2 regions of the Thioalkalivibrio sp. ARh3 genome follow, and region 2 is predicted to be linked to the other one. Evidence: riboswitches for the same ligand, from Rfam matches in the RefSeq annotation. Region 2 holds a riboswitch; the other holds the start of a gene.
The links. A riboswitch is a leader RNA that binds a small molecule or an ion and turns the genes downstream of it on or off. The one in region 2 is predicted to bind cobalamin.

Region 1: linked by a shared signal. The riboswitch ahead of bluB (5,6-dimethylbenzimidazole synthase) and the one ahead of C995_RS0111430 (porin) in region 2 are both predicted to bind cobalamin.

Annotation. Positions count from the first base shown of each region.
Region 1 is NZ_KB897949.1:257,130-272,991, forward strand. It holds gene cobS (adenosylcobinamide-GDP ribazoletransferase) at 1-643, opposite strand, end outside; gene C995_RS0108145 (histidine phosphatase family protein) at 753-1,325, opposite strand; gene cobT (nicotinate-nucleotide--dimethylbenzimidazole phosphoribosyltransferase) at 1,322-2,383, opposite strand; gene cobU (bifunctional adenosylcobinamide kinase/adenosylcobinamide-phosphate guanylyltransferase) at 2,529-3,050, opposite strand; gene C995_RS0108160 (cobyric acid synthase) at 3,047-4,534, opposite strand; gene cobD (threonine-phosphate decarboxylase CobD) at 4,531-5,490, opposite strand; gene cbiB (adenosylcobinamide-phosphate synthase CbiB) at 5,543-6,445, opposite strand; gene bluB (5,6-dimethylbenzimidazole synthase) at 6,442-7,161, opposite strand; cobalamin riboswitch at 7,257-7,459, opposite strand; gene C995_RS0108180 (cobalamin-binding protein) at 7,615-8,508, shown strand; gene C995_RS0108185 (iron ABC transporter permease) at 8,515-9,486, shown strand; gene C995_RS0108190 (ABC transporter ATP-binding protein) at 9,486-10,340, shown strand; gene C995_RS0108195 (hypothetical protein) at 10,353-10,742, shown strand; gene C995_RS0108200 (pirin family protein) at 10,802-11,650, shown strand; gene glpK (glycerol kinase GlpK) at 11,818-13,335, opposite strand; gene C995_RS0108210 (VOC family protein) at 13,385-13,771, opposite strand; gene ispF (2-C-methyl-D-erythritol 2,4-cyclodiphosphate synthase) at 13,768-14,268, opposite strand; gene ispD (2-C-methyl-D-erythritol 4-phosphate cytidylyltransferase) at 14,265-15,014, opposite strand; gene ftsB (cell division protein FtsB) at 15,007-15,414, opposite strand; gene eno (phosphopyruvate hydratase) at 15,565-15,862, opposite strand, start outside.
Region 2 is NZ_KB897951.1:261,886-277,747, reverse strand. It holds gene gltX (glutamate--tRNA ligase) at 1-2, opposite strand, end outside; gene C995_RS0111435 (cytochrome-c peroxidase) at 152-1,132, opposite strand; cobalamin riboswitch at 1,391-1,624, shown strand; gene C995_RS0111430 (porin) at 1,753-2,868, shown strand; gene C995_RS0111425 (cytochrome c) at 2,890-3,450, shown strand; gene cobM (precorrin-4 C(11)-methyltransferase) at 3,508-4,272, opposite strand; gene C995_RS0111415 (cobalamin biosynthesis protein) at 4,272-4,700, opposite strand; gene C995_RS0111410 (bifunctional cobalt-precorrin-7 (C(5))-methyltransferase/cobalt-precorrin-6B (C(15))-methyltransferase) at 4,730-5,965, opposite strand; gene C995_RS0111405 (cobalt-precorrin-6A reductase) at 5,970-6,788, shown strand; gene cobJ (precorrin-3B C(17)-methyltransferase) at 6,761-7,552, opposite strand; gene C995_RS0111395 (precorrin-2 C(20)-methyltransferase) at 7,549-8,304, opposite strand; gene C995_RS0111390 (precorrin-8X methylmutase) at 8,301-8,954, opposite strand; gene cobG (precorrin-3B synthase) at 8,951-10,336, opposite strand; gene C995_RS0111380 (ABC transporter permease) at 10,354-11,127, opposite strand; gene C995_RS0111375 (ABC transporter ATP-binding protein) at 11,124-12,068, opposite strand; gene C995_RS0111370 (cobalt-precorrin-5B (C(1))-methyltransferase) at 12,065-13,174, opposite strand; gene cobA (uroporphyrinogen-III C-methyltransferase) at 13,197-14,051, opposite strand; gene C995_RS0111360 (cobyrinate a,c-diamide synthase) at 14,048-15,340, opposite strand; gene cobO (cob(I)yrinic acid a,c-diamide adenosyltransferase) at 15,337-15,862, opposite strand, start outside.

The DNA.
Region 1 (15,862 bases), on a different contig from region 2:
TCAGCCCGGCGGCGACCAGGGCCGGTATCACCCCCCAAAGGCCAGAGAGCAGGCCCAGCACCAGCACCACCGCGGCCGAGCCGCCGACAACGCCGATGGCGGCGCGGCGCGGGAGGTGCCTGGCCATGTCCGCGCCCAATCCGACGGGGTTCACGTAGGGGATGGTCAGAAACAGCACCGGCGGCACCACGCGTCCCAGAAGCACCGCGAGCAGCAGCGCGGTCCAGGCACCGGTCTCGACCACCGCCACCAGCGCCGTACCTTTCAGCAACAGGATCAGGACCAGTGCCGCGACCGCCATCGGCCCGCAGGCCGGGTCCTTCATGATGGCCTGGGCCCGCTCCGGATGTCGCTGACCGCCGACCCAGGCATCCACCGTGTCCGCCAGCCCGTCCAGGTGCAGCGCGCCGGTCAGCGCGACCCAGAACGTCAGCACCAGCGCCGCGACCAGCAACACCGGCGCCCCGGGGATCGCGGCAAGCCCGATCCCCGCCAGCACCAGAACCAGACCCAGGATCAATCCCACCAGCGGATAGGCCAGGACCGAACGGCCGAGATCCTCGGGCTGCGGCTCCTGTGCCGGCGTCGGCAGCCGCGTCAGGAACTGCAGTGCCAGCCAGAAGGGGGCTAATACCGAGTTCATTGCACCCCTCCGTCCATTCTTGCTGTAGGAGGCCAGCCCCCTGGCCGATGGGGCGTTGGCATATTTCCAATCGGCCAGAGGGCTGGCCTCCTACAGGTCTCCTGAGCGATCACGAGGGGACCCCTTCACGCCGGCCCGGCGTGACAATGTGCAGCGACGCCAAGGGCACCTCGATCGACAATAGTTTCTCCAACGGCCAGCCCTCCAGGTGGGCGCGCAGCAGGCGGATGACGCCGCCGTGCGTCACCACGAGTACACGATCGCCCGCCGCGACCACGCTCTGTTCCCAGGCGGCCAGGACGCGGTCACGGAAGCTGCCGAGGTCCTCGCCGTTGGGCGGCGGGTGGCCGAACGGGTCTTCCCAGAATCGCCCCAGCGCATCGGCATCCGTCCGCATGAGCGCCTCGGCCGTTTGCCCCTCCCACTCACCAAAATGTAGCTCCTGCAGGCGGGGATCGCACTGCACGGGGAGCCCGGCCGCGCGGGCGAAGCCTTCGGCCGGAAGTCGGCAGCGCTGCAGTGGCGAGCACACGACACGATCCCACTCGCCGGAGGACTCGAAGGCCGCACCCATCGCCTGCTCGCCTTCCGGGGTCAGCGGATCATCGCAGCCGCGCCCGCGAAAGCCGGTGCCAATCGTCTCGCCGTGGCGCAACAGGCCGATCCGGGCTGCAGCGGTCATGGGGTATCACCCGAGACGCCGGCCTCGGCGAAGGTCGCCATGCCGGCGTGCAGCTCGCAGGCCAGGCGCAGCAGGGGCACGGCCGTGGCCGCCCCGCTGCCCTCGCCCAGGCGCATGCCGAGATCGAGCAACGGCTCGGCCGCCAGTGCTCCCAGCAGTCGCTGGTGGCCCGGCTCCGCCGAGCTGTGGGCATAGAAGAACCAGTCCGCCGTACCCGGACAAAGTCGCTCGGCCACCAGCGCCGCCGAGGTGCTGATGAAACCATCCACCAGCACCGGCAGCCCGATCTGCGCCGCGGCGATATAGGCGCCGGCCAGCCCCGCGATCTCGAACCCCCCAAGACAACGCAGGCTGCCAAGTGCCTCGCCGCGCACCGCGGCGTGGGTGCGCAGGGCCTGCTCGATCACCTCGGCCTTGTGGCGCACGCCATTCGCATCCAGACCCGTGCCCGGCCCGGCCAGGTCCACCGGCGGCAGACCCAGCATCGAACAGGCGAGTGCGGCGGCCGCCGTCGTGTTGCCGATGCCCATCTCGCCGCCGATGAACAGTTGTGTGCCACTCCGCCGCGCGCGCTCGGCACACTGGCGGCCGGCGTTCAGCGCGCGTTCCAGCTGCGCCGGCGTCATCGCGGGTTCGCGGGCCAGGTTTGCGGTGCCGGGGCCCAGGTTCAGTTGCTGCACGCCGCTGACGGCCGGAGGCTGGGCCACGGTACCGAGGTTGATCACCTCGATGGACGCGCCCAGGTGCCGCGCCAGCACCGAGATCGCGGCGCCGCCGTTCGCGAAGTTCGCGACCATCTGCGCGGTCACGGCCTGCGGGAAACGCGAAATGCCCTCGGCCACCACACCGTGATCGCCCGCGAACACCGCGACATGGACGCGCTCCAGCGTGGGCTGACCCACGCCCTGCATGGCGGCCAGACGCTCGGCGATCGCCTCCAGCCGCCCGAGCGAGCCCGGCGGCTTGGTCAGCTGGGCCTGCCGCTCGGCCGCAGCCTGGCGCGCCTCGGCGCTCAGGGGGGCCGGCGGCACCTGCAGCCAGTCACAGTCTTCGGTCACGAGCTCTCCTTATTTCGATCAGGCTTCGCGGGCAAGCCCGCTCCCACAAGCAAATCCTCCCCCAGAAGGGCATGTGCGGCAGCCCTGTGGGAGCGGGCTTGCCCGCGAATCCCCGTCATCCTGGCCGCGGCAAGGCACGCCCGGGTCACAGAGAGTCACCCTTAAGCACATGCGGGAGGCCGGCAACGGTCAGGACGACGCGGTCCATCGCCGGGGCCAGGCGCTGGTGCAGCCAGCCCGCCTCGTCGGCGAAGCGGCGGGACAGCGCGTCCATCGGGGTAATGCCCATGCCCGTCTCGTTGGAGACGAACACCAGGGTGCCCGGCAGGCGCGGCACGGTGGCGATCAGGGCCTCCCGCTCGCGTTCGATCAGGGCCTCGTCCTCGGTGCACAGGAGCTGGGTCAGCCACAGCGTCAGGCAATCCACCAGCAGGCATTCATCTGGCCTTGCGGCCTCTTCCAGCGCAGCGGCCAGGCCGGTATCGGCCTCGATCAGGTCCCAGTCACCGGGCCGGTCGGCGCGGTGGCGTTCGATGCGGCGTGCCATCTCGGCGTCGTCGGCACGCGCGGTAGCGACATAGGTCACGTGCAGGCCGCTGGCATCGGCCAGCTGCTCCGCCAGCCGACTCTTGCCGGAACGCACGCCGCCGAGCACCAGCGTCTTCATGTCACAGGCTCCGTGTTCCCTGCCCGCAGCAGCGCGAGGATGCGCTCCAGGTCCAGATGCGCCTCCAGGGTATCGGCCAGACGTTCCAGGCCACGCTCGCGTGCGGTCGTCAGGTCTTCGCCGTGCTCCGTCCCCGTGCTCATACCGGCCCAGCGCAGCAGCAGCTCGGCCGCGGCACTTGAGTCGAACACCCCGTGAACATAGCTCCCCGCGACTGCGTCGTCCTCGCTGCGCGCACCGTCCGGGCCATGCTGTAGCTCCAGCAGCGGCCGCTCCAGTCCGGGGCCGGTCGTCACACCCGCATGGATCTCGTAGCCCTCCACCCGGGCCTCCTGCCCCAGCATACGAGCCCCGTGAACCCGCTCCAGGTGCTTTTCGGGTGCGAGGCGCGTCTCGATGTCCAGCCAGCCGAGCCCCGGCGTGGAGCCGGCCCGCCCCTCGACGCCGTCGGGGTCGTGTACGGCGCGGCCCAGCATCTGGAAGCCGCCGCAGACCCCGAGGACCTTGCCGCCATAACGCACATGGCGCTGCAGCTCGCCTTCCCAGCCCTGCTCGCGCAGCCAGGCGAGGTCGTCGCGCACGGACTTGGAGCCCGGCAGGATGACCAGGTCCGCCGGCTGCAGCGACTCGCCCGGGCCGGCGAAGCGAAGATCCACACCCGGGTGCAGGCGCAGCGGATCGAAATCGGTATGGTTGGAGATGCGCGGCAGGGCCGGCACGACGACCTTAAGGGCATCCGCACGCTTCTCCGGCACCGCCTCGCGCGGCAGGGCATCCTCGGCATCCAGGTACAGCCCGTGCAGGTACGGGATCACGCCCAGCACCGGCTTGCCGGTCTCCTGCTCCAGCCAGTCCAGCCCCGGCTGCAGGAGCGAAATATCGCCGCGAAAGCGGTTGATCACGAAGCCCTGCACCCGCGCGCGTTCGGTCTCGCTCAGCAGCGCCAGCGTGCCCACAAGATGCGCAAACACGCCGCCGCGGTCGATATCCGCGACCAGGATCACCGGGCAGTCCACCGCCTCGGCAAAGCCCATGTTGGCGATGTCGCCTGCCCGCAGGTTGATCTCCGCCGGCGAGCCCGCGCCTTCCACCAGTACATGCGCATACTGCGCAGTCAGCCGTCGATGCGAGGCCAGCACGGCCTCGCGGGCGACGGGCTTGTAGTCGTGGTAGGCACGGGCATCCAGCTCGGCCGCCGGGCGGCCGTGGATGATCACCTGCGCCCCCTGATCGGAGCTGGGCTTGAGCAGCACCGGATTCATGTCGGTATGCGGCTCCAGGCCGCAGGCGGCGGCCTGCAGGGCCTGGGCGCGCCCGATCTCGCCGCCGTCCAACGTGACCGCGCTGTTCAGCGCCATGTTCTGCGGCTTGAACGGCACCACCGACAGCCCGCGGCGGTGCAACACCCGCGCCAGCCCGGCCACCAGCACGCTCTTGCCGGCATCCGAGGTGGTGCCCTGCACCATGAGCGTTGTACCGGTCATGCCCGTTGTAGCCCCGCTTCCAGCCGCTGCCACTCGGCGTCGCTCCCCGGCAGGCCGAAGCGCAGGCTGGCGGGACGGTCGAAACGACGCACGAGGATGCCCTGACGCGCCAGCGCATCCTGGATCACCTGCGCGCGTTCGGTCCTGCACCACTGGAAGAGCGCCGTCCCCCCCGCCGGCGGCAAGCCGGCGTCCCGCAGCAGTGTCTCGAGCCGGCGCCCGGCCTCCTGCAGCCGCCAGCGCGTCTGTGTCTGCCACGCCCGGTCATCCAGCGCCTGCTGCGCCACCCACCGCGCGGGACCCGGCACGCTCCACGGCCCCAGCAGCTCGGCGATACGCCGCAGCCAGCCGTCCCGGGCCAGCACGAAGCCGACCCGCGCCCCGGCCAGGCCAAAGAACTTGCCCAGCGAGCGCAGCACGAACAGCCCCTCGCGCGGCGTATAGCCGGCCAGGCTCTGCTCGGGCGTGGTGTCCATAAAGGCCTCGTCGACCACCAGCCAGCCGCCGCGCGCAGCGAGCGTGTGGTGCCAGTCGAGCAGCGTCTCGGGGTCGAGATACGCGGCGGTGGGGTTGTTCGGATTGACCAGCACCAGTACGTCCAGCGTGGCCGCTGCCCCGGCGAGCTCGTCTTCGCTCAGCGCGACCACTTCGTGTCCGGCCGCCCGCCAGGCACGGGCGTGCTCGTTGTAGCTCGGCTCCAGCACCCCGACACGCGCACGCTTCCCGCGCAGCCGCGGTAGCGCCTGGATCGCCGCCTGGGAACCGGCGACCGGCAGCAGCGATTCGGCGCCGTAGTACGCCCGGGCCGCGGCCTCCAGCCCGTCATCGTCCTCCGGCAGGCGCTGCCAGACCTCGGCGGGCACCGATCCAACGGGATAACCGTGCGGGTTGATCCCCGTGGACAGGTCCAGCCAATGCGCCGCGGGGATCCCGTAATGCGCCGCCGCCGCACGCACACCGCCCCCGTGGACCTGCTCCAGCGGCCCGCTCGCGGATTCGGTTGTGGCGTTAGACGAATACAAGCATCAGTACTCCTGTTGCGATGGCCACTAGCCAAATCGCCAGCGCGCGATCCACCAGCCGCAGCGCGGCGTCGATGGTGCCCGGACCCGGGGCGGCGCCAGCACCGAGAACCGGCCGGTCCTCGATACCCCCGGCATAGCGTGCCGGGCCGCCCAGTGTCACCCCCAGCGCCCCGGCCCCGGCGGCCATCACCGGCCCCGCGTTCGGGCTCTTCCAGCGTCTGCCCTGGTCGCGCCAGCAGCGCAGCGCCGTGCGTGTCTGCCCGGCCAGCGCATAGGCCAGGCTGGTCAGGCGCGCCGGGACCCAGTTCAGGATATCGTCCAGCCGCGCCGCGACCCGCCCGAAGCGCGCATGGCGCGGCGTGCGGTAGCCCCACATCGCATCCAGCGTGTTCACCAGCCGGTAGACCACGACACCCGCCGCACCCGCGACCAGGAACCAGAATACCGTCGCGAACACCGCGTCGTTGCCATTCTCCAGTACCGACTCCGCCGTGGCCGCACGAACACCCGACGCGTCCAGCTCCGAAGTGTCACGGCTGACCAGCATGCCAACGGCCTCCCGGGCGCCGGGCAAGTCCCCGGCCTGCAGGGCATCGGCCACGCGACGGGCGTGCTCCTCCAGCCCGCGCCCGCCGAGCGCCAGCCACAGCACGGCCAGCTCGACCAGCCAGCCAGCCGGAAGACGGCTAAGCCACCAGGCCGCGAGTCCGAAGGGCACGACCAGCGCCAGCACCCAGAAGCCGCCACGCCAGACCGAGTCCGCATGGCCGAACCACTCCGCCTGGGCCGCCAGCGTCCCGAAGCCGGCCAGCGGATGGCCACGCCGCGGATCCCCCAGCAGCCGATCCAGCACCAGCGCGGCGACCAGCAGTGCAAAGGTGGTCATGCGCGGCGTCGAGCCGCGCGCGGCACATCCGCACTCGAATCCCGTTGTTCCCAGCGATTCTCGAACACCAGTTCATCCAGCGGCCGTCGCTGATCCCAGCCCTCGGTTTCCAGCATCGGCCGCTCGTAGAACGCATCCACATGACCCAGGCACAGAATCGCGATCGGCCAGGCCCCTTCCGGCATCCCCAGCTCCCCGGCCAGCCAGTCCGGGTCGAACAGGGATACCCAGCCCATGCCCAGGCCCTCGGCCCGCGCCGCCAGCCACAGGTTCTGGATCGCACAGGCGGCCGAGCACAGGTCCATCTCCGGGATCGTGCGCCGGCCCAGCACGTAGCGCTCGCGCCCGTCGGTCAGCGCGACTACCAGCAGCTCCCCGGCATCGCGGATGCCTTCCAGTTTCAGCCGGTGCACCTCGGCCGCGCGCTCGCCGCAGGCCTCGGCCGTGCGCGCCTGTTCCGCCGCTACATGGCCATGCAGCGATTCGCGCAGCCGCGCGTCTGTTACCCGCAGAAAGCGCCAGGGCTGCATGTAGCCCACGCTGGGCGCCTGGTGCGCGGCCTCCAGCAGGCGCCGCAGGGTATCGGCGTCCACCGGGTCCGGGCGGAAATGCCGCATGTCCCGGCGCTCGCCGATCACGCGATAGACCGCCGCGCGCTCCGCCGAGGCGAACGCGTTGGGATTCTCTTCTGACTGGTTGGGGTCTGGGGCCGTCATGAGCTTCCGTCGAGGCGACGGCACGGCGAAGACACGAAGGAACAGGCATCAAGCAAGCACGCCTGCGCCCTCGACCGCTGCCCGCCGCACGGTCGCAGGATGAATCACCGCCAGGCCGGTCTCCGGGCTCGCGAGCGTCGGACAATGCCGATCGGCGGACGCCTTCCCGGGCCCAGGACCCAGTGGCCAGTCTGCCGAGCGATTTACCGCTCGCTTACCGTTGCGGGGGCAGCGCCGGACTTGCACCGGCTTCCCGTTTCACCTGCCAACTGCAGGCACCTGACGAAAGCGGAGCATGATACGCGCTCAGGGCGCCCCCGACCAATTTGGGCACCAAACCATCTTGGCCTTGCTGCTATGATGAGACGCTTTCGCTGGCCGCGTCCCGAACCGGAATCACCGTACTTTTTACATTACGAACAATCGACAACCATCGGATACTCAATGCTTTTAATGGTCTCTAAAAGCCAGCTGATAGTTCTTGTCGCGATGCTCCTGTCCGCGGCGCCGGCACTGGCCGAAACGATCACAGTGACCGACGATGACGATCGCGAGGTCACGCTCGACCGGCCCGCTGAACGCATCGTCAGCCTGGCCCCGCACATCACGGAAGTCCTGTTCGCCGTCGGTGCCGGAGACAAGCTGGTGGGTGTCACACAGCACAGCGACTTCCCGCCGGACGCGGAGGAGATCCCGCGGGTCGGTGGCTACAGCCGCATCGACCTGGAACGCGTGGTCGAAATGGACCCGGACCTGGTGGTCGCCTGGCGCAGCGGCAATTCCAGCTCGCAGATCGAGCGCCTGCGCGACCTGGGGCTGAACGTCTATGTCTCGGAACCACGCAGCTTCGAGGGCGTCGCCTCCAGCATGCGTCGCATGGCCCAGCTCGCGGGTACCGACGAACGCGGCGAAGCGGCGATCCAGGCCTTTCTCGACGAAATCGAGACGCTGCGGCTCGACTATGCCGACCGCGACCCGGTCCCGCTGTTTTACCAGGTGTGGGAACAGCCCCTGATGACGGTCAACGACGATCACCTGATCGGCGAGGCCATCCGCCTGTGCGGGGGCAAGAATGTGTTCGGCCACCTGGACCGTCTGGTTCCGCGCATGGACCGCGAGGCCGTGATCGAGGCCGACCCGGAGGTGATCATCGGCGGCGGCATGGGCGAAGACCGGCCGGACTGGGTGATTGCCTGGGAACAATGGGAGGACATGACCGCGGTGCAGCGCGACAACCTGTTCTTCATCCCGCCGTCGCTGCTCCAGCGTCACACCCCGCGGATTGCCGAAGGGACCCGGCTGATGTGCGAAGAGCTGGAACGGGCCCGTTCACGCCGGGACGACTGACCAGCCGTGACGCGCTCCTTCCTCCTCGCCACGGGGGTCCTGCTCCCGGTGTCGCTGCTCGCGATCCTGGTCGCGCTGGCCTATGGCAGCGTGGCAATCCCCGCCGGGGACTTGCTCGCCGTGATACAGGGCGAAGGGAGCCGCCTGCACAATACGCTGGTACTGGAACTGCGCCTGCCACGCGCCCTGGCCGCATTCGCCGCCGGCGGGCTGCTGGGCGTCGCCGGTGCCCTGATGCAGGTGTTGCTGCGCAATCCGCTGGCCGATCCCTATGTGCTGGGCCTCTCCGGGGGTGCCTCCGTCGGTGCCCTGCTGGCCATGCTCGCGGGCCTGTCGATGTTTTCGGTCTCGGTCGCCGCCTTCACGGGTGCCTTGCTGTCCACGGTGATCGTGTTCGGCCTCGCGCACGGCACCGGCAGCTGGACGCCGACCCGCCTGCTGCTGACCGGTGTGGTCGTGGCGGCCGGCTGGGGGGCGGTGATCAGCTTCCTGCTCGCCGTGAGCCCGACCGCGGAGCTCCCCGGGATGCTGTACTGGCTGATGGGCGATGTCTCCCACGCCCGCAACCCCTACCCCGCCTGGGGCGTGCTGGTGCTGGTCGTACTGCTGGCCCTGCCGCTGGGGCGGACGCTGAACGTCCTGGCGCGGGGCCCGATGCAGGCGGCCGCACTGGGTGTGGCCGTACGGCCGGTGGAGTGGACGATCTATGTCGTGGCGGCACTGATCACCGCCACGGCGGTCATGCAGGTCGGCGCGGTCGGCTTTGTCGGGCTGATCGTGCCGCACATGCTCCGGCTGATCTTCGGCAACGACCAGCGCGTGATCCTGCCGGCCTCGGCACTCGGCGGCGGCATCCTGCTGACGCTGGCCGACACCCTCGCCCGGACGATGATCGCCCCGGAGCAGTTGCCCGTCGGCGTGATCACCGCGATGCTGGGCGTCCCCGTATTCCTGTTCCTGCTGTACCGGAGCCGCTGATGTCGCCGCGCACTGCCGACCCCCAACGTCATGGCGATCCCCGCACGTCCGGCACCGAGAGCGTGCACGAGGCGCCGGGGCCGGACACCCTTCTAGCGACCCACGATCTGGTCATCGATATACCGGAACGCGCCAGCGGCGCGCCCCTGGACCTGACCATCAACCCGGGACAGTGCTGGGGCATCCTCGGCCCGAACGGCGCGGGCAAGAGCACCCTGCTGCACACCCTGGGCGGGCTGCGCGCGGCCCGCGCCGGAGAGATCCATGTGCAAGGCCGCCCGCTCCCCGAATACTCGCGTGCACATCTTGCGCGCGAGCTGGGCCTGGTGTTCCAGAAGCACCACGACGGCTTCCCGGCAACGGTACTGGAGACGGCCCTGATCGGCCGCCACCCCTACCTGCGGCCCTGGGACATCGAGACCGCCGAGGACTACGCCCAGGCCCGTGCGGCCCTGGTCCGGATGGACCTGGCCGAGCTGGAGCACCGCCTGGTGGACACCCTGTCCGGCGGCGAGCGCCAGCGCCTGGCCATCGCCACCGTACTCACCCAGAATCCGCGGCTCCTGCTGCTCGACGAGCCCACCAGCCAGCTCGACCTGCACCACCAGGTGGCGGTGCTGGACCATATACGCGGCATTGCCCGGGACGACCGCACCGCGATCCTGGTGCTACACGACGTGAACCTGGCGGTACGCTACTGCGATCACCTGCTGCTGATGTTCCCCGACGGCAAGGCCTGCTGGGGTCCGACACGGACGATGCTGGTACCGTCCGCGCTGGAACGGCTGTACAACCAGCCGCTGAGCACCGGCGAGATCGACGGCCAGCCGGTCTTCATGCCGACCATCCCGTAACGAGGACGCCCCGTGGAATTCTTTCGCACCCTGCCCCTGCGGGCTGGCACCGATTCCCTGCAGGCCGAGCTGACCGTGCCGGCCCTGCCTCGGCTTTGCCCCGCTATCGACACGCTTGTTGAGGATGCCGGGCCGGATGCCGGAGTCGTCTACTGCCTGTGGGGCGAGTTTCGTGTCCGGCGCGAGTGCATCAATGGCGGGGTGCGCTTCAGCCTGCCGGGCTGCCCGAACGCACTCGCCTGGACCCTGACGACCGGGCATCCGCCGACCCCGGAGGCGGTCATGCTGCACCTGACCATCAACCGCCAGGAACACGACCCGGATTTCGTCGAGAGCCTTGAATTCTTTGCCGATAGCTGGCTGGAGCTGACATCGCTGCAGCCGCCCCATGACGGGCCCTGAATGCAATTTTCTTTTGCCTTTATGGTCGGTATGGTTGCAGGGTTCATCAAGGAGAAGTCATGACCCCCACACCGCCGGACAGCGTACGCACAGCCCACCCGACCCAGGACGGCGCGGGTGTGAAGATTCGCCGCATCCATGACTTTGGCGGCGGCCTGGACCCCTTCCTGATGCTCGACGAGCTTAAGGCCAGTTCGAAGGAGGACTACATCGGTGGTTTCCCCTCCCACCCGCATCGCGGCTTCGAGACGCTGACCTACCTCGTCCACGGCGGCCTGACCCACGAGGATTCGATGGGCAACCAGGGGCGTGTGGAGGCCGGTGAGGCCCAGTGGATGAGTGCCGGGCGCGGGGTCATCCACTCCGAGATGCCCCTGCTGGATTCGGACGGGCTGCACGGCTTCCAGCTCTGGGTGAACCTGCCGGCGCGGCGCAAGATGGACCCGCCGCGGTACCGCGACGTGCGCGCCGACGCGATGCGCCACCTGCCGGAAGACGACGGCCCGCTGCACTTCAAGGCGATTGCCGGCTCCTGGCAGACCAGCGCCGGGGATACCGAAGGCCCGCTGGAACAGATCGGCGAAGGCGCGGCCATGGCGGATCTGAGCCTGCCCGCCGGCTACCGCCTGTCGCTGGCCGTCCAGCTGGACGACCGGGTGCTTGCCTATGTCTACGACGGCGAGCTCACCGGGCTGAAGACCGGCCAGCTGGGCACCTGGAGCGGGCAGACGCAGATCCACCTGATCGCACAGCAGGATGCGCGGGTGCTGCTCTTCAAGGGCCGCCCGCTGGGCGAACCGATCGCCCACTACGGCCCGTTCGTGATGAACACCTCGGACGAGATCGAGCAGGCGATCAGCGACTACCAGTCCGGCCGGCTCGCGGCCGAGCCGGCCAGCATCGGCTGACCCGGCAGGGTCTGGCTCTGGCAGGGGCTTTCGCGGGCAAGCCCGCTCCCACAGACTTCAGGGTAGCGCCGGGTAAAAGTCATCGCTCTACCCACTGCCCCCTGTGGGAGCCGCCTTGGCGGCGAAGCCCCTGCCCACGCCAGCCAGCTCCCCCGACCACCCGCCCGCTAGTCGGTCGCCTCGTGGTCGTCCTCGCGCGCCCACCCCATCGTGCGTTTCACGGCCTTCTTCCAGCCCCGGTAATAGCGATCGCGGGTGGCCGCATCCATCTGCGGCTCGAATACCCGGTCCAGCTGGCTCTTCTGCGCCAGTTCGTCGCGCGTCCAGAAGCCCACGGCCAGCCCGGCCAGATAGGCGGCCCCCAGGGCAGTCGATTCCGTGACCACCGGGCGCTCGACATTCACCCCGAGCATGTCGGCCTGGAACTGCATCATCACGTTGTTGGCGACCGCACCGCCGTCGACGCGCAGGCCCTTCAGCGCGATGCCGGAGTCCTGCTCCATCGCGTCGATCACGTCCTTGGTCTGGTAGGCCAGCGAGTCCAGCGTGGCGCGGGTGATGTGTTCCTTGCGCGTGCCGCGCGTCAGCCCGAAGATCGCCCCGCGGGCATACATGTCCCAGTACGGAGCCCCGAGCCCCGCGAATGCCGGGACGACATAGACGCCGTCGGAGTCCTCCACCTTGCTCGCGTAGTATTCCGAGTCCTCGGCCGAATCGATCAGCTTGAGCTCGTCCCGCAGCCACTGGATCGCGGCACCGGCAATGAAGATGGAGCCCTCCAGCGCATACTCGACCTGGCCATCGACGCTCCAGGCGACGGTCGTGAGCAGACCCGAGTGCGAAGTGACCGGCTCGGTGCCGGTGTTCATCAGGAGAAAGCAGCCGGTGCCATAGGTGTTCTTGGCCATGCCGCGATCGAAGCAGGTCTGCCCGAAGAGCGCCGCATGCTGGTCGCCGGCCACGCCGGCGATGGGGATCTCGTGGGCCCCAAACATCTCGGTGCCCGTATGGCCGAGCACCTCGCTGGAGCCCCGGACCTCGGGGAGCATGGCCCGCGGGATCTCCAGTTCGTCCAGCAGCGTGTCATCCCAGTCCAGCTCGTGGATGTTGAACAGCTGCGTGCGCGAGGCGTTGGAGACATCGGTTACATGCCGCTCGCCTCGGGTGAGATTCCAGATCAGCCAGGTATCCATGGTGCCGAACAGCAGCTCGCCGCGCTCCGCGCGCTCGCGCGCACCGTCCACGTGATCCAGCAGCCAGCGCAGCTTGGTTCCGGAGAAGTAGGCATCCACCACCAGCCCGCTGCGTTCCCGGATGGTCTCCTCCAGCCCGCGCGCCTTCAGCTCGTCGCAGAAACCCGCAGTGCGCCGGTCCTGCCAGACGATCGCCGGGTGGATCGGCTTGCCCGTCTCGCGGTCCCAGACCACGGTGGTCTCGCGCTGGTTGGTGATGCCGATGGCCGCCAGCTGGGACGGTTTGATGCCACGGGTCTCGAGCACCTCGCGCGCCGCCCCGATCTGGGTGCCCCAGATCTCCATCGCGTCGTGCTCGACCCAGCCGGGCTGGGGGTAATGCTGGGTGAACTCGCGCTGGGCGACACCGATGATCGACGCCTCATGATCGAACAGGATCGCCCGGCAGCTGGTCGTGCCCTGATCCAGGGCCAGGATGTACTCGCCGTCCATGTTCCCTCCTCGTGCAGCGGGGGTTTCGGCGCGGCGCACCCGCGCGGTGTCAGCCCGCCTCGATCAGTTCGACGGTGTTGCCGTCCGGGTCGCGGACGAACGCGGCCGGTCGCCCGGACTGGCTGCGATCGGCCGGGTGCCCGGCGTTCTCCAGGCGTTGCAGCAAGGTGTCCAGACCACGCACGCGCAAGGCCAGGTGGCGATCGCGACCGCCGCGCACGTCGCGTTCGGTAGCGTCCGGATTGGGCACACCCAGCAGGTGCAGGGTCTGCCCGCCACCCAGGTCATACCAGAGCCCCGGAAAGCCGAGATCCGGACGCTCCACGGGGCGCAGCCCCAGGAGCTCGCCATAGAACCGCGCGGACGCCTCCAGATCGCCGATCACGACACTGACGTGATCCAGGCCCAGCACACTGGGGGATCGAGCCGCCGTCATACCTGCATCAACCCCGAGGAAGGCTCCAGCAGCACCACTGCCTGGGCCGCCACGCCTTCTCCGCGCCCGGTGAAGCCCAGGTGCTCGGTGGTCGTCGCCTTGACGTTCACGCAATCGGCCGCAAGCCCCAGGTCCGAGGCGATATGGTCCTCCATCGCCGCGACATGCGGGGCCATCTTCGGCGCCTGTGCGATCACGGTCGCATCCACGTTCACCGGACGCCACCCGGCCTCCTGGACGCGGCGCAGGGTCTCGCGCAGCAGGTCGCGGCTGTTCGCCCCGCGAAAGCGCTCGTCGGTATCGGGAAAGTGGCGGCCGATATCCCCCAGGCCCGCGGCCCCGAACAGGGCATCGCAGATCGCGTGCAACAGGACGTCGCCATCGGAATGCGCGACAAAGCCGTGATCGAACGGGATACGCACACCGCCCAGGATCAGATGATCGCCCGGCCCGAAGGCGTGCACGTCGAAGCCCTGCCCCACGCGCATGCGGCTCATGGCCGGAACCCCCCGTCCAGACGCCCCTGCTGCATCAGGTACAGCTGGGCCAGCTCCAGATCCTCGGCCCGGGTGATCTTGATGTTCATCATCGAGCCCTCGATCAGACGCGGACGGGCGCCATGCCATTCGATCGCGCTGGCCTCATCGGTAACCGGGTGTCCGGCCTGGCGCGCGGCCCGGTTGGCCTCCCGCAGCATGCCGAGACGGAACATCTGCGGTGTCAGCGCACGCCAGACGCGCTCGCGTTCCAGCGTGCGCTCGACCCGCCCATACTCGTCGCTCCACTTGACCGTGTCGGTGCTGGGTGTGGCCAGCAGACCGCCGACCGGGTCATCCCGCAGCGATTGCAGCAAATGGTCCAGGTCCGCGCGTGGCAGGCAGGGGCGTGCCGCATCGTGCACCAGTACCCAGTCGTCGGGGGAGGCCCGTTCCTGCAGAAAATCGAGTCCGTTCTGGACCGAGTCGGCCCGCTCGGCGCCGCCGGCGACACGAAAAAGGCGGCCCCCCGCCAACGGGAGATCCAGCGCGTCCGGGTCCACATCCGGCCCCAGCACCAGCACCACGCCGCGAATGCGCGGGTGCTCCAGGAAGATCGACAGGGTATGCGACAGGATGGTGCGCGGCCCCAGCGTCAGGAACTGCTTGGGTCGATCGGAGCCCATGCGCCGGCCCACGCCGGCCGCCGGGATCAGGGCCCAGTAGGCGGGTTCCGCGGAGGGGTTGTTGGTGTCGGGATCAGCCATCAAACGGATCCTCGGGTGGCAGCGTATCGGTTGCCGGCTCGCGTTCGCGGTCCGGGATCTCGGCGGGCCCCGGGGACACATCCCGCGCCGGGTCTGGCAACGGCTCCGGCACTGGACGCCGGTCGTCGTCCTCGCCGACCACAAAGAAGAAGATTTCGTCTTCGCGGATCATGCCCAGGTCGCGGCGGGCGCGCTCTTCCACTGCATCGGTGCCGGTACGCAGGTCCTGTACCTCGGCCTCCAGCGCCTGATTGCGCTGTTCCAGCTCGGCATTGGCCGCACGCTGCTCCTCTACCTGCTCCCGCAGGTCGCGTACATCGCGCCAACTACCCTCTCCCAGCCACAGCGGCCACTGCAACAGCAGTAGCAGCACGGCCAGACCGATCAGCAACCAGCGCATCAGCGATTCCTGCGGCCGGTCGCCACGGCCAGCCGCCAGGGAGAGAGTCGAGCTTCCATGCCCGGCATTCTAAGTCCCCTTGGCGGCCGGGCACAGGAACCGCCCCGCAGGCTGCGCACCTTGGCCGTGGCAAACGAGGCAACCGCGGCCCTATCGCCGGATGTTGAAGGCATCCATGCCGGGATAACGCGCCCGGGACCCCAGATGTTCCTCGATCCGGATCAGCTGGTTGTACTTGGCCACGCGATCCGAGCGCGAGAGCGAACCGGTCTTGATCTGGCCAACCCCGGTGGCTACCGCCAGATCGGCGATGGTCACGTCCTCGGTCTCGCCGGAGCGATGCGAGATCACCGCCGTGAACTTCGCCTGGCGCGCCAGCTCGATGGCCTCCAGGGTCTCGGTTACGGTGCCGATCTGGTTCAGCTTGATCAGGATCGAGTTGGCCACC
Region 2 (15,862 bases):
ATGCGTCAGACACTCGATTCCGGTGGTCGTGAAAGGCGCACAGGGTAGCAGAAGCGCCGTGGACCGACCGCCCGGAAACGAAAAAGGCCGGGGACAAAGCCCCGGCCTGCAAGGATCCCCACAAGGAGGATTCAGTCTCGCACGCCCGTGTTTACGGCAGCGCGGGGATGTCGAAGCGCGGCATCTCTCCAGTCAGCGCATGCATGAAGGCCTCGATGTCCGCGACCTCGTCATCGCTGAACTCCATGCCCAGCATCTCTTCCCCCATGATGCGGATCGCCTCGTCCAGCGTGGCGGTCTCGCCGTTGTTCATGTAGGGGTAGGTCAGCGCCACGTTGCGCAGCGTCGGGGTCTTGAACGCGTACTTGTCGGCCTCGTCCTCGGTGACCAGATAGCGGCCCTTGTCCTCCGAGCCCGGCACCTGGATGCGGTGGAAGTTGCTGTCGGTCAGCGCCGGCCCGCTGTGGCAGGCCACGCAGCCGTTATCGGCGAACAGCTTCATCCCGCGCATCTGCTGATCACTCATCGCGCCCTCGTCGCCGGCCAGCCAGCGATCCAGCGGCGAGTTCGGGGTGTTCAGCGTGCGCTGGAAGGTCGCCAGGGCCTTGGCCACGTGGTCGGTGTTGATCACGTTGTCGCCGTCATAATCGGGATAGGCGGCCTCGAACTTCTCCTGATACTCGTTGAACTCCTCCAGGCGCGCGATCGCCTCCTCCAGCGGCATCGCCATCTCGATCGCGTCCTGGATGGGGCCCAGCGCCTGGCCTTCCAGATCGTCCTCGCGGCCATCCCAGAACTGGGCCGTGAAGAAGCCGGAATTCAGCACGGTCGGGGTGTTGCGTTCGCCGACCTGACCGTCATGGCCCACCGCGCGCGGGATGCGGTCCGCCCAGCCCAGCGCCGGGTTGTGGCAGGTCGCGCAGGAGATCACGCCGGAGCTGGAGATGCGCGGTTCGAAGAACAGCATCTTGCCCAGCTCGATCTTCTCCTTGGTCATCGAGTTGTCCGCCGGGATCGGCGGCAGCGCCGGCAGCGGCTCGAACACGTCGCGGTATTCGGAATAGTCGGTATCGGCCACGGCCGGAACTGCGGCCCCGAATGCGACGGCCGCGCAGGCCGCCAGCGCCGTCATGCGGAATCCGGAAAGCGTTTTCATACAGGTCTCCCTTGAGTAACAGACATCTGAGAAGCGGATATCGGTGAGGGCCGATATAGACTCGGTCCAAACCACTTAAAGCCCACCCTACAGACGCGGGAACCTGGTCGCGATCAAAATCCGCCCCGGAGATGATCTGCATCAATTATCAGCCTTCAGGGGAGCCGGGTTCGCCTCCACTACACCGTTTCCCGGGATACCCGGACAAACTTGACCCCCTCAAATCCTTCAACTACGGTCCACCACTCTCCAGGTGCCCCGGCGTCCAACCGTCGGGGATAATCGGGAAGCCGGTGCGCGAATCGACATTCGCAAGGCCGGCGCTGCCCCCGCAACGGTAGGCGGAGACGGGCGGATCCAATGCCACTGCGGCGCATCCCCGGGATGCCGCGGGAAGGCGATCCGCTGTGGATGCATCGCGCATCTCCTCCGCGAGTCCGGAGACCGGCCTGGAGAACACCCGACGCCGCGGTGGGCGGCCGAGCGGGCCAGACCGGCGTGTTCGCATCACCCGGCCTACCCTGCTCCCTGCCCAGCTTCCGGCGTCGTTTCATCCACGGCGTGCGGGGTCGCGCGTCCAAGGGAGCAACCCAACAATGACCCATACCCATCTCCGACCGGGGCAACATGCCGTCCCGGCCCTGGCCACCCTGTGCCTGATGACGGCCGCGGGCATCGCGCCGGCACAAGCCGGTTTCGAATTCGGCGACGCGGAAGACGGTCTGCAGGTCACCCTGGATCCGCTGATTCAGGGCCGCTACAGCTACGAACGAGACCCGGATGGCTCCAGCAGCGAATTCGACTTCCGTCGTGCCTGGCTGGACACCTCGGGCACCCTGTTCCACCCCGATCTGAGCTTTCGCCTGCAGCCGGATTTCAGCAGCGGCGAGCTGTCCATGCGCGACATCTGGTTGCAGTACGCAATGGGTGAACACCTGGGCCTGCGGGCTGGCCAGTTTACGGTCCCCTTCGGCCTGTCGGGGGACATCGGTGGCCCCAACCGCCTGTTCACCGAACTGAGCATCGCCGGTAACCAGTTCGAGGTGCCGGCCGGCCGCGACACCGGTATCGCCCTGCTGGGCGGCGCCGGCGACGACAGGGCATGGGCCATCGGCGTGTTTGACGGTCGCGGGCGTCTGGATCAGCGCGACGATCGCCCCTCCACATCCGGCCACCTGTTCAGCGCGCGCGGCGCGTGGGCCCCGGTCGGCGCAGTCCCACGTGACAACACCACGTTAGGCCAGGCCGTGGAGCGCACCGTCGCCCTGGGCGCCGGCGTACAGGCCACCAGCCGCAACCACCTGCGCGACTGGAGCCGCGGCATCGAAGACACGGTGGCCAACCAACGCGCCGACTGGATCACCGCCACCGCCGACGCGGTGGTCAAGTTCGCCCATACCTCGCTGTCGCTGGCGGCCTTCCGCCGCGATGTCTCCCCCGACCGCACCGCGAGCTACCACGACCTGGGGGCCGAACTGGAACTGGCGCAGTCGCTGCCGGTGGAGGGACTGGAGTTCGCCGCGCGCCACGCCGTATTGCGCCACGACGCAGGCGACGATCTTGGCACTGACGAGCGCTGGCAGCGTGAATGGGGTGCCGGCCTGAACTGGTATCACCGTGGCCAGCGGCACAAGACCCAGCTGATGTGGCTGGACCGCGACACCGACACCTCGGCCTGGGATCTGCACCTGCAGCACCAGTTCCGCTTCTGAGAAATGACCGGGAGAATCGACATGAACCAGATGCAACCGATCCATCACCCGTTGAGAACCACCCTCTTTGCGATCCTGTTGCTGGCTGCCGCCGGCAGCCCGGCCACCGCGGAGGTCACTGTCCCGATGCCGGGTCCCTGGGGCGACTATGACGAGACCCTGGACGATCCCGCTGAAGTGGATGCGACCGAGGCCTTCCAGCGCTTTCGTCAGCAGAGCATGCAGGGGACTTCGGCTGTATACCGTAGTCTCGAGCAGATCCTGCGCTACAACGCCCCTTTCGCCGAGCGCCTGCCCAAACTCGCCGACGAACTGGCCAGCCGAGCCGAAGAGATCGAAACCTGGTTCGCGCAGGAGACGCCCGCACGGGACGGAGAGGACGGGGCACTACCCGGGGCCTGGCAAGATCCGGAGTTCTCCGAGTACAAGGCGGCGTTCCGCAAGGCCACGGCCGAGCTGCAACGAAAAGTCGACGCGGCCGACGACCTGGAGGACGAGGAATTCCAGCTGCGCGCAACCGAGGTCCTGAACGGCGTGCGCCATCACTGCCTCGCGTGCCACGACAACTACCGCCGTCGCTGAATCACGCCTTAACCTGGAGCCGCCTGGTGGCCCCGTTCCTGATCAACCGTCCGACACTCAGTCGCCGTCCATGCCGCGGTAACGGCGCACATGCGCCGGGTCGTACAGCGCACTGTCGCGGAAATCGCCCGGGTCCAGCGCCGGGCCCACCAGGATCAGCGCCGAGCGCCGTGTGGTCAGGGCCTGCGCCCGTTCCGCGATATTCCCCAGCGAACCGCGCACCACGGTCTCGTCCGGCCAGCTGGCGCGGAAGACGATCGCCACCGGGCAGTCGCAGCCATAGTGCGGCCGCAGGTCCTCGACCACGGTCTCGATATTGTGCAGCGACAGGTGGATCGCGAGGGTCGCCCCGGTCGCGGCAAAGCTCGCCAGCCGTTCGCGCTCCGGCATGGAGGACGCCCGTCCCGGCGTGCGCGTCAGCACCACCGACTGCGCCACCTCCGGCACCGTCAGTTCCCGCCCCAGGGTCGCGGCGGCGGCGGAGAATGCCGGCACGCCGGGCGTGATGCTGTACTCGATCCCGGCCGCCTCCAGCCGGCGGATCTGCTCGCCCAGCGCGCTGTAGACCGAAAGATCGCCGGAGTGCAGGCGCGCCACGTCCTGGCCCGCCGCGTGGGCCCGTTCGATCTCCTCCATGATCGCGTCCAGCGTCAGGGGCGCGGTGTTGACCACGCGCGCCCCCTCCGGGGCATGCTCCAGCACCGCCTCCGGCACCAGCGAACCGGCATACAGGCACACCGAGCAGGCCGCGATGCGATCGCGCCCGCGCAAGGTCAGCAGATCGGCCGCACCGGGCCCCGCTCCGACAAAATGAACCGTCATCACCCCTCCTCGAAAAGCTCGTCCGTCCCGTTCACCGTGCGCACCGCGACCGCGCAGCTCGCCCGCGCGGAGAGCCGCCGCGGCAGCAGCAGGCGCGCCCCGTCGCCGGCCACCGCCAGCGCCGCCGCCTCCGCCACCGAACCGACCCCGGCGACGGCACGCGAGCGCGCCGAGTCCGTGGACAAGGCAGCGTCGCGCGCGGCCAGCGCGGCCGCCGACGCGAACACCGGCTCCAGCTCCAGGTCGCGCGCGGCCGTCCACAGCACCGGGCTGTCGCCCTTGTGCCCCGGGGCCGCCAGCTGCCAGATCTCGATCGCCTCGCCGCCCCCCGCCCGCAACACGGCGTGCGCCTCGGCCAGCACCTCGCGGACCAGTGCCTCCAGCTCGCCGGCCGTGCAGGCCGAGGCGAAGCCGACGCCGGGGGTCACCCGGACACGCGCCCCGCTCGGCGTTTCCCTCAGCTCCGGCGCAGCGACCACAGGGTCACCGGCCGCAGCGGCTTCCAGCCGGCCATGCCGCCCAGCGGCTCCGCGCGGCTGACGTTGATCCGCGTGAGCTCGCCGCCGTGGCGCTCGTGCGCCGCCGCCAGCACCGCGTCCCCTTCCACGGTCACGCTGCTGGCGACCAGCCGCCCGCCCGGGCGCAGTTGGCCGATGCAGTGCTCCACCAGCCCCGGCGTGGTCAGCCCGCCGCCGATGAAGATCGCGTCGGGTGGCGGCAGGTCTTTCAATACCTCCGGCGCCCGCCCGTGGATGCGCCGCAGCGCCGGCACCCCCAGCGTACGGGCGTTACGCGCGATGCGTTCCAGGCGCTCCGCGCGCGGCTCGATGGCCACGGCGGTGTTGGCCGGATCCGCCAGCATCCACTCGATGCCGATGGCACCGGAGCCGGCGCCCACGTCCCACAGCCGCTCGCCACGCCCGGGCGCCAGCAGGGCCACCGCCACCGCCCGCACCTCGCGCTTGGTGATCTGTCCGTCCTGCTCGAACTGCGCCTCCGGCCGGCCGGCACTGGCAGCCAGCACCTGCGCCGCCGGATCGGCCCGGCACTCCAGCGCCACGGTGTTCAGCGCCTCGATCGCGACCTCCGGCCAGGCCCCGGCGCGCGCGCGGACGACCGCCTCGCGGTCCGCACCCAGGGACTGCAGCACGGTCAGGGTGGAATCGCCGAAGCCGAGCCCGGTCAGCCAGTGCGCCAGTTCCGCCGGGGTATCCCCGTCGCGGCTCAGGATCAGCAGTCGCGCGCCGTCATGCAGCCAGGGCCGCAGCGCCTCCATCGGCCGGCCGTGCACCGACAGGCAGCGGGTCTGCTGCAGCGGCCAGCCCATGCGCGCAGCGGCCAGGCTGAACGCCGAGGGCGCCGGCCAGACGCAGGTCTGCGCGACCGGAAAACGCCGCATCAGGGTCGCGCCCACCCCGAACCAGAAGGGGTCGCCGCTGGCGAGCACGCACAGCGGCTGCCCGGCGCGCGCCTCGATCCAGTCCAGCGCGGTCTCCAGCGGCGACGGCCACACCAGGCGCTCCTGCCCCGGCCGCTCCGGCAGCATCTCCAGATGCCTGGCGCCGCCGATCACCGTCGCCGCCGTGTCCAGCGCCATGCGGGCATCCGGGGCCAGCCCGGCGAGCCCCTCCGCGCCCACGCCGACGATGTTCAGCCATGGCGCTCGCTCCTCATTCGTGGCTAGACTGGTCATCCTCATGAGCTCCCGTTCATCCACCGATACCGGCCCCCGGGCGGCGCGCCCGCGGCAGATCCTGCTGCTTGGCGGCACCACCGAGGCCGCGGCCCTGGAACTGCTGCTGGACGGGCACCCGCGGCTGCACGCCACCGTGTCGCTGGCCGGACGCACGCGCAGGCCCGCGCCCTCGCGACTGCCGCGGCGCACGGGCGGGTTCGGCGGCGCCGACGGCCTCGCCGCCTGGCTGCGCGACCACGCGATCGACGCCGTGATCGACGCCACCCACCCGTTTGCGCGGCAGATCTCGGCCAATGCCGTCGCCGCCACGCGCCGCGCCGGCGTACCCCTGGCCCGGCTGACCCGGCCGCCGTGGCAGGCCGGCCCCGGGGATCACTGGCTGCGCGTGCCCGACCTGGAGGCCGCCGCCCGCGCGCTCCCCGGCCTCGGCCGGCGCGTGCTCATCACCACCGGGCGCCAGCACCTGGAGGCCTTCGCGGCCGCGCCCCAGCTGGACTACGTGATCCGCACCATCGACCCGCCCGAACCGCCGCCGGCGCTGCCCCGGGTCACCTGGCTGCGGGCCCGCGGCCCGTTCAGCCTGGCCGACGAGCACCGGCTGCTGGAGACCCACGCTATCGACGTGCTGGTCACCAAGGACAGCGGCGGCGAGGCCACCGCCCCCAAGCTGCAGGCCGCGCGCGAACGCGGCATCCCGGTGGTAATGGTGGACCGGCCGCCGGACGCCCCCGGGGTGCCCCGCTTCCACGCCCCGCAGGCGGCCCTGGAGTGGCTGGAAGGCCTCCCGTGCGTTCACCGCGACTCCGCCGACTCGACATAGCGCGGGGTGTACACGTGGCGCCGGCCGGAGGGGCGCTCCAGCACCCGGGTGGAGGCGGCGCCCACGATCACCAGCGTGCTCATGTTCGCCGTCGTCGGGTCCACCTCGCCGAGGGTGGAGATCTGCACGTCTTCGCGTTCGCCGCGTCCCACCGCGGTGGCCAGCATGACCAGGGTGTCCGGACCCTGGGCCTCGCGCACGATGCCCAGGGCCTCCCCCAGCTGCCATGGCCGCGCGCGCGAGATCGGGTTATAGAACGCCATGGCGAAGTCGGCCTCGGCCGCCAGCCGCACCCGGCGCTGGATCAGCGACCACGGCTTGAGGTTGTCCGACAGCGAAATCACGCAGAAATCGTTGCCCAGCGGCGCACCCAGCCGCGCGGCGGCGGCCTGCATCGCCGAGACCCCGGGAGTCACGTCCACCTCGACTCCCGCCCAGCGTTGTGCCTGCGCCCCTTCCAGCGCCTCGAAGATCGCCGCCGCCATGGCGAATACACCCGGGTCGCCCCCCGAGACCACGACCACGTCCCGCCCCTCGGCGGCCATGTCCAGGGCGTGCATCGCACGCGCCAGTTCCTCGCGGTTATCCGAGGCGTGAACACGGTGATGAGGGCCCGCAATCCGTTCCAGGTACGGCCCGTACCCCACCAGATCGGTGGCCGCTTCGAGACGAGCAGCGACCTCCGGTGTGATCCATTCCGGCCCCGCCGGACCCACCCCGACCACACTCAACCGACCGACCACCGGACCGCCATCCCCGCTCATCGCCGAACCCCGCGCCCGGGGATCACGATCATCGAGAAATAGGGCACCCGTTCCGGGATCTCGGACAGCGGCAGGACCCGCTCCTCGGCGGTGCTCGCGCGTTCCACGTACCAGGCGCGCTCACTCAGCCCCAGCTCCTGCAGGACACCGACCACCGCATCGCGATGGGTGCCCACTTTCATGATGACCGCTGCATCCGTCCCCTGCAGGGCCTGGCGCAGATCCTCGATCGGCATCGTGCCCGGGATCACCGTCAGCAGGTCATCGCGCATGGTCAACGGAGTTGGCAGTTGGGCGGCAGAGGCCATCATCGAAGTCACTCCGGGCACAATACTCGTGCGAAAGCGCTCCTTGAGCCGCAGGTATACGTGCATGAAGGAGCCGTAGAAGAACGGGTCGCCCTCGTTCAGCACCACGACCGAGCGCCCGGCTTCCAGTTCGGCCGCCAGCTGCTCGGCACAGGCGTCGAAGAACTGTTCGATGCGGCAGCGGTATTCCTCGGAGCCGTGCGGAATCTCGTTGGTCACCGGGTACTCCAACGGCATCTCGCACTGGCCGGTACCCAGGTGGGCGTCCACGATCGCACGCGCCTGACCGCGCCCGCCACGGCGGCAGAAGTAGGCCACTACCGGACTCTGTGCGATCAGCCGCGCGGCCTTCAACGTCAGCAGCTCGGGATCGCCGGGCCCGGTGCCGACTCCATACAGGCAGCCCGCCTCCGGGGATGCATTCACAGGGGAAGAAGTCGTCATATCCGGTCACTCGCAAAGGCGTTGATGGCCGCCGCGGCCATGGCGCTGCCACCGCGGCGTCCGAAGATGGTCAGGTACTCGAGGTCCAGCGGGCTGGCGGCCAGCGCCTCCTTGCTCTCCACCGCACCGACAAAGCCCACCGGGATACCAAGTACCGCGGCCGGACGTGGCGCGCCCTGGTGCAGCATCTCCAGCAGGTGAAAAAGGGCCGTGGGTGCATTCCCGATCGCCACGACCGCACCCTCCATATGCGGTCGCCACCATTCCAGCGCCGCCGCCGAACGCGTTGTGCCCATACGCTCGGCAGCAGCCGCCACCCCGTCCTCGCGGAGGCTGCAGATCACCGGGTTATCCGCCGGCAGCCGGGCCCGCGTGACCCCATGCGCCACCATGTTGCTGTCGCACAGGATCGGCGCGCCGGCGGCCAGCGCCGCGCGAGCCGCCCCGGCCACGCCGGCCGAAAACCCGACGTCCCGTGGCAGGTCGGTCATGCCGCAGGCGTGGATCATGCGCACCACCGCAGGGACCAGATCCCCCGGAAAACGATCCAGCGCCGCCTCGGATCGAATAATCGCGAAGGATTCCCGGTAGATGGCTGCGCCGTCGCGCTCGTAATCGGGTACAGCCCCGGCGGTATCGCTCTGCGTCATGTTTCGTCTCCGTTATTCACCATCGCGTTGAGGCGCCGACCCAGCTCGGCCGGTCCCAGCCTGTGCAGGGCCGCGAGCACCCCGCCGCGCTCTGCGTGCGCAATCTGTTCAAGCGCCGACAGGGCCGCTCGCAGCTGATCCGGCGAAAGGCCCACAAGAAGGGTCTCCCAGTGCGCCGGGGCAGATTGCAGCGACAGGTCGTAATGCCCCGCCCGCGCCGCAAGGACCACCCGGGCATTCGCGGGCCTCCCGCAGTGCTTCTCGCAGCCACTGACATGCAGATATTCGTCATCCGCCAGCAGTCCGCGGGCGGCTGTCGCGAGCATCGCGGCGTCCGCCCGCGTGAATGTCGTACCCGCCGAGCATCCCGCCTGCCCGACACAGGCGCTCACCGCGAGGCGAGGATCCCTTGGATCCGTTACACCGCCCCATGCAGCCAGCCGGTCCAGGGCGATCGGCCGCGCCCCGACCAGCAGCACGCTGCGCCAGGGGGTGAGCCGCAGGCACCCCTCCCCGCCGCGGATCTGCTCGGCCAGCCCCCGCAGGGCCTCGGCGCGCAGGGCTCCGAACGGAAACGCGACCCCGAAGGCGTCGCCATTCAGGCCCGCGCCAATCCCGGAGTCGGCGTTTTCGCTGCTCCGTTCCGCAATCGGATCCCCACCCGGAAGCACTCGCTCCAGTCCGGGAGGCGTCAGGGCCTTCGCGCCGAACCGAGCCAGGGCGCCGGGCAAACGCCCCGGCGGATCCGGATCCCCCTGGCGCAGCGCCAGGAATTGCTCGAGGACTTGCAAGGCGGCGTCCACAGCCTTCTCCGGGCGTGCCCACCCAAGCACCGTCGCGGCCTGAGCCGACGCCCCGACGGCCACGCGAATCCACACGCCACCCGGTCCCGTACAGGCCTCCAGCCGAAGGTCCGCCGGCACCCGGCCCAGCGGCAAATCGCCACCCGACTCCACCAGCACCCCGACCTTCGGCGGCAGCGCGCGCAGGCGCGGGGTTGCCCCCAGTGCCCGCACAAGTTGCCGCGCGATGGGCTGTACATCCATGGCGGCCTCCGGGTCGATATCCGTCGCCGGTGCCACCAGCACATTGCGCACCGCCTCCGCCTCGGGATCGCGATCCGCCAGACCCGCCGCCTCCAGTTCGGCCCGTGCCGTCTCCAGGTCCGCCGCGTCCAGACCGCGCAATTGCAGATTGCCGCGACTGGTCAGCTCCAGGTCACCGGAACCGAAACGCAGCGCTACCTCGGCGAGGGTGCACGCCTGCGCCGCGTCGAGCCCTCCGATCGGGTGACGTACCCGCATCAGAAGCCCGTCTCCGGTCGTCATGGGCGCAGCGACTCCGGGACATGCCCGGCGCACACGCGGATGCTCGGCACCCAACGGCTTCGCACCCCTGCTCATGACCGGATCCGCACGCCGCGAGCGACCAGGGCCCAGGCCACTCCGCCGACAACCAGGGTGGTCCCCACGAGCACCCAGAAGGTTGTGGCCCAGGCGAAGGACCCGGTCCCCAGCAGACCGTAGCGAAAGCCCTCGACCATGTAGTACAGCGGGTTCAGCGCCGCCAGCGACTGCCAGGGCTCGGGCATCCGTTCCACCGGATAGAACAGCCCTCCCAGATAGATCAGGGGGGTCAGTACGAACGTCGCCACCACGGAGGTGTGGTCGAAACTGCGCGCGTACAGGCCATTCAGCAGGCCGGCCAGGGCGAACAGCGTGGCACTGACCAGCGCGATCCCCAGCGTCGCCGCCAGGTGGTGCAGTTGCAGGTTGGTAAACGGGATCGCAACCAGCGCCACTAGCGCCCCGGCCAGCAGACCGCGGATCACCCCGCCGGTTGCAAAGCCCGCCACGATCAGCCAGGCGGGGAGTGGCGCAACCAGCAATTCCTCGATGTGCCGCTGCAGGCGCGCGCCATAGAACGCCAGCGTCACATTGCTGTAGGCGTTGGTGGCCACGGCCAGGATGATCAGGCCCGGCAGGATGAAATCCGCGTAGTCGACGCCACGCATGGTGCCCAGCTCGCGCCCGACCAGGTGACCAAAGATCACCAGAAACAGAACGGTCGTCACCACCGATGGCAGCAGGTTCTGCACCCAGGCACGCAGGAAGCGGCGCACCTGCTTGATCACCATCCCGCGGTAGGCAAATCCGTAAGCCGCGAGTCTCATGTCCCGGCCCCCTGCGATGCACTGGCACGTTCCGCGATGCGCTGCAGGAACAGCGACTCGAGCCGGTTGCGCTTGTTGCGCAAGCCCGCCACCCGGACACCGCACGCGCCGAGACGCTCAAAAAGCGCGTTCACCTCCATGCCCTGCGGCAGGTCAATCTCCAGGGTCCAGCGATCCACCCGCCGGATCGCCAGCCCTTCCAGCTCGGGGCACGCATCAAGGGGGGCGCTCAACTCGAGCACCAGGGTCTGCACGTTCAGCCCGTGCAGCAGTTCGCCGGTCTCGCCGCGCGCAACGATCTCGCCCTGATCCAGAATCGCCAGCGAATCGCACAGCGCTTCCGCCTCCTCGAGGTAGTGTGTCGTCAGGAGGATGGTCACACCATCCGCATTCAGCGCACGCAGCAGTTCCCAGGTTGTATGGCGTCCCTCGAGGTCCACCCCCGCGGTCGGCTCGTCCAGCAGCAGCACGTGCGGGCGGTGCACCAGCGCCCGGGCAATCATCAGCCGGCGCTTCATTCCGCCCGACAGCCCCCAGGCGGACTGCCCCCGTCGGTCCGCCAGGCCCACCTGTTCCAGTACCTGGCCAGTACGCTCGCGCGCCCGCCGCGGGGACAATCCGTAATAGGCCGCCTGGGCTTCAACAATCTCGCCCACCGGCTCGAAGCTGTTGAAGTTGATCTCCTGCGGCACCACGCCCATGCAGGCCTTCGCCGCAACCGCCTGTGTCGCCACGTCGAAGCCGCAGACCCGGATCGACCCGCGATCCGCCCGCACCAGCGTGGTCAGCAGTCCCACCAGGGTCGTCTTGCCGGCCCCATTCGGCCCCAGCAGGCCGAAAAAGCGGCCCGCCGGCACCTCCAGGTCAACATCCGCCAGCCCAACCCGGCCACCGGCATAACGCTTGGCCACCGACTGCAGGGCGATCGCCGGGGCCATCATGGCGCCAGACCCCCGGCATCCCTGGCCCACCCGACGATGCGTCCGGCCCGATCCACCGCGCAGACCTCCAGCGCCGTGGTCTCCGGCAGCATCCCGCGCGCCCGCTGCCAGGCGCGCGCACTGATACGGTCGGCCAGCGCCACACCCTGCTCCAGGCAATCCGCAAGCGCCTGGGCGCTGGTATTCGCCGCGCGGATGCGCGCGACCAGTGCCTGGCTGCCTCCCAGATCCGCCGCCTCCTCCGCCAGCGCGTCGAGATCGATGCGTGACCTGCGGCTGTGGGCATCCAGGTGCCCGGCCGCGAATTTGCTGAGCTTGCCGAACCCCGCGGCCAGCACCACCGCGGGCAGGGGGTGACGCCTCAGATACTTCAGTGCCGCCCCGAACAGGTCCCCCATCTCGATCAGCGCCATGTCGTCCAGACCGTACTGTTCGCGCATCGCGGCCTCGCTGGTACCCCCGGTGCAGCAGGCCACGCGCGGACAACCGTTGGCGCGGGCCACATCTATGGCCTGATGGATGGATGCGATATAGGCGGCGCAGGAGAATGGCCGGACGATGCCGGTGGTGCCCAGGATCGAGAGCCCCCCGAGGATCCCCAGGCGAGCGTTCATGGTCCGCCCGGCAATGCGTTCGCCACCGTCCACGCCGACTGTAACCCTGAAGCCCCCGCTGTACCCGGCAGCTGCAGCCAGTGTCTCCAGATGCCCCTGGATCATGCGTCGTGGGACCGGATTGATGGCGGGCTCGCCCGGCTCCAGCACCAGGCCCGGGCGTGTAACCGTCCCGACCCCGGCACCCGCGACGAACTCCATGCCGGGCGCACCGCACAGGTTCACCTCCACCCAGACCCGGGCCCCGTGGGTGGCATCCGGGTCGTCGCCGGCATCCTTGATGACCCCGGCAACCGCGCCGCCCGGAGTGGGTTCGAGGTCGTTCAGTGTCAGGCTCACGACCTGCCCCTTCGGCAGGATGACCTCCACCGTCTCGAGCCGGCGCCCCTCCAGCAGCCAGCGGGCGGCGGCAACGGCGGCGGCGGTCGCGCACACACCGGTGGTCAGCCCCGTGCGCAGGCGCCCGCTGGTCTCGGGCGTCTCCGGGCGCATGGCGCCCGCCGAGCTGTTCTGCTCAGCCGGTTTCATGCGTTCCCGGGACGGACTCGGCACCCTGCGTGGCGATCGTCTCGCGCAGGCGCACGACCTCGCCCACGATCAGCAGCGCCGGCGACTGGATATCCAGATCCGCCACCCGCGCGGGGAGGTCGGCCAGAACGCCTTCGATGACACGCTGGCCCGGCCGCGTCCCCTGTTCGACCAGCGCGGCCGGCATCGCGCCGTCCGCACCCGCCGCCATCATCTCGCCACAGACCTCGGCCAGGGTATGCAGCCCCATGTAGACAACCAGGGTCTGCTGCGGATGCACCAGCGAGGCCCAGTCCAGATTGGTCTCGCCGGCACGCCGGTGGGCGGTAACGAACTGGCAGCGATAGGCGTGATCGCGATGGGTCAGCGGGATCCCTGCATAGGCTGCACAGCCACCGGCTGCGGTAATCCCCGGCACGATGCGCACTGGCACCCCGGCGGCGGCAATCGCGGCGGCCTCCTCGCCGCCCCGCCCGTAGACAAACGGGTCACCCCCCTTCAGGCGCACCACGTAGTGCCCCTCCCGGGCCAGCGCGACCATGCGATCGTTCAGATCGCCCTGATCACAACTGTGCCGCGAGCGCGCCTTGCCCACGTACAGACGCTGCGCCTTGGGGTTTGCCAGATCCAGGATCGCCTGCGGGATCAGGCGGTCGTGCAGCAGGATATCCGCGTGCTGCATCGCGCTGAGCGCGTCCAGTGTCAGCAGGCCTGGATCGCCCGGCCCCGCGCCCACCAGATCCACGCACCCGGCCCGCCGCTCGCCGCGAAACGGGAGGGTCACCCCAGGGCGTGCACCGGATCCGATCCTGGCCACCTTGTGCTGCCTTGTGCCGCTCATGCCTGGAACAGTCGCGCCGTGGCCTGCGGGTTGGAGGGGAACCAGGCATGCAGATAGGTCGCGGTCAGGCGCCCGTCACGATAGATCGCCTCGCCCTGCGACCCCGTCCCGCGCGCACGCCAGCAATGACCATAGGGCTCGAGCCCGACCTCGGAATGGGTGTGATGGAAGGTGTGCCCGCGCAGCTCGCCCTCCGGCAGCGGGGCCGCCTGGAGCCCCAGACCCTGCAGGCGGTCTGCCAGCTGGGCCTTGCCCGGCACCAGCCCGGCCATAGCCGCGGCATGGCCCTCGCGATCGGCCAGTTCGTCCAGCAGGTAGAGAAAGCCCCCGCACTCCGCCAGGATGGGGCGGCCCGCCGCATGATGGACCTCAAGGTCCGACTTCAGGACAGCATTGGCGGACAGCTGATCCAGATACAACTCGGGGTAGCCACCCGGCAGCCAGACGGCATCGGCCTCTGGTAACCCGTCCCCCGCAAGCGGGGAAAAGAACCGCAGTTCGGCGCCCATCTTCTCCAGCAGGCGCAGGTTGGCCGGATACATGAAAGCAAAAGCCGCATCCCGCGCGATCGCAATGCGCACGCCGGACAGCGCCGCCTCGATCGGCGCAATTGTTTCCGGATCAAAGCGCACCGGCTCCGGGAGCCCTGTCACCCCAGCCTCTTCAATCGCGGCCGCTGCCGCCTCCAGCCGCGCATCCAGATCGGCGATCTCGCCGGCCTGCACCAGCCCCAGGTGACGATCCGGGACACTCAGCGTTTCGTTACGCTGCACGGCACCAAAGAAGCGGATCGCCTCCGGGGTGCAATCCTCCAGCATCCGCGCATGGCCCGGACTGCCCACCCGGTTGGCAATCACGCCCGCGAAGGACAGACCCGGGCGGTAGGTCGACAGGCCATGCACCAGCGCCCCGAAGGTCTGGCCCATGCCGCTGGCATCCACCATGGCCAGGATCGGCAAGCCGAAGGCCTGGGCCAGATCCGCACCGGACGGATCCCCGTCAAACAGCCCCATCGAGCCCTCCACCAGGATCAGATCGGACTCCTGGGCCGCCTCGTACAGCATCGCTCGACAGGCTTCTTCCCCGACCATCCACAGATGCAAGGCGTCGACCGGATGCCCGGATGCCTGTTCCAGGATCATCGGGTCGAGGAAATCCGGGCCGGTCTTGAACACGCGCACGCGCAAACCCTGGTTGCGGTGGTAACGGGCGATGGCGGCGGTGATCGTGGTCTTGCCCTGCCCCGAGGCCGGGGCCGCCACGAACGCCGCGGGGCAGCTCACACTCACAGCTCGATCCCCTTCTGCGCCTTGATGCCGGCCTGAAAGGCATGCTTGACCACGCCGATCTCGCTCACGGTGTCGGCCGCCTCGATCAGTGCCTTCGGCGCGGCGCGGCCGGTGGTAATAACATGCTGCATCGGCGGGCGGTTCGCCAGGTCTTCCAGCACCTCGGCCACATCCAGGTACTGGTACTTCAGGGCGATATGCAGCTCGTCGAGCAGCACGAGGTCGACATTCGGGTCGCGCAGCATGTCGCGGGCATGCGCCCAGGCATGGCGGGCGGCTTCGGCATCCTTCTCGCGATCCTGGGTTTCCCAGGTATAGCCCTCGCCCATCACGTGATACTGCACGTTGTCCTGGCCACGGAAGAAGGCCTCCTCGCCGGTGGCGAACTGGCCCTTGATGAACTGCACGATGCCGACCTGCATCCCGTGCCCGAGGGCCCGGGCGACCATGCCGAAGCCCGAGGAGCTCTTGCCCTTTCCGTTGCCGGTAAGGATCAGGAATACGCCCTTTTCTTCCTGCGCC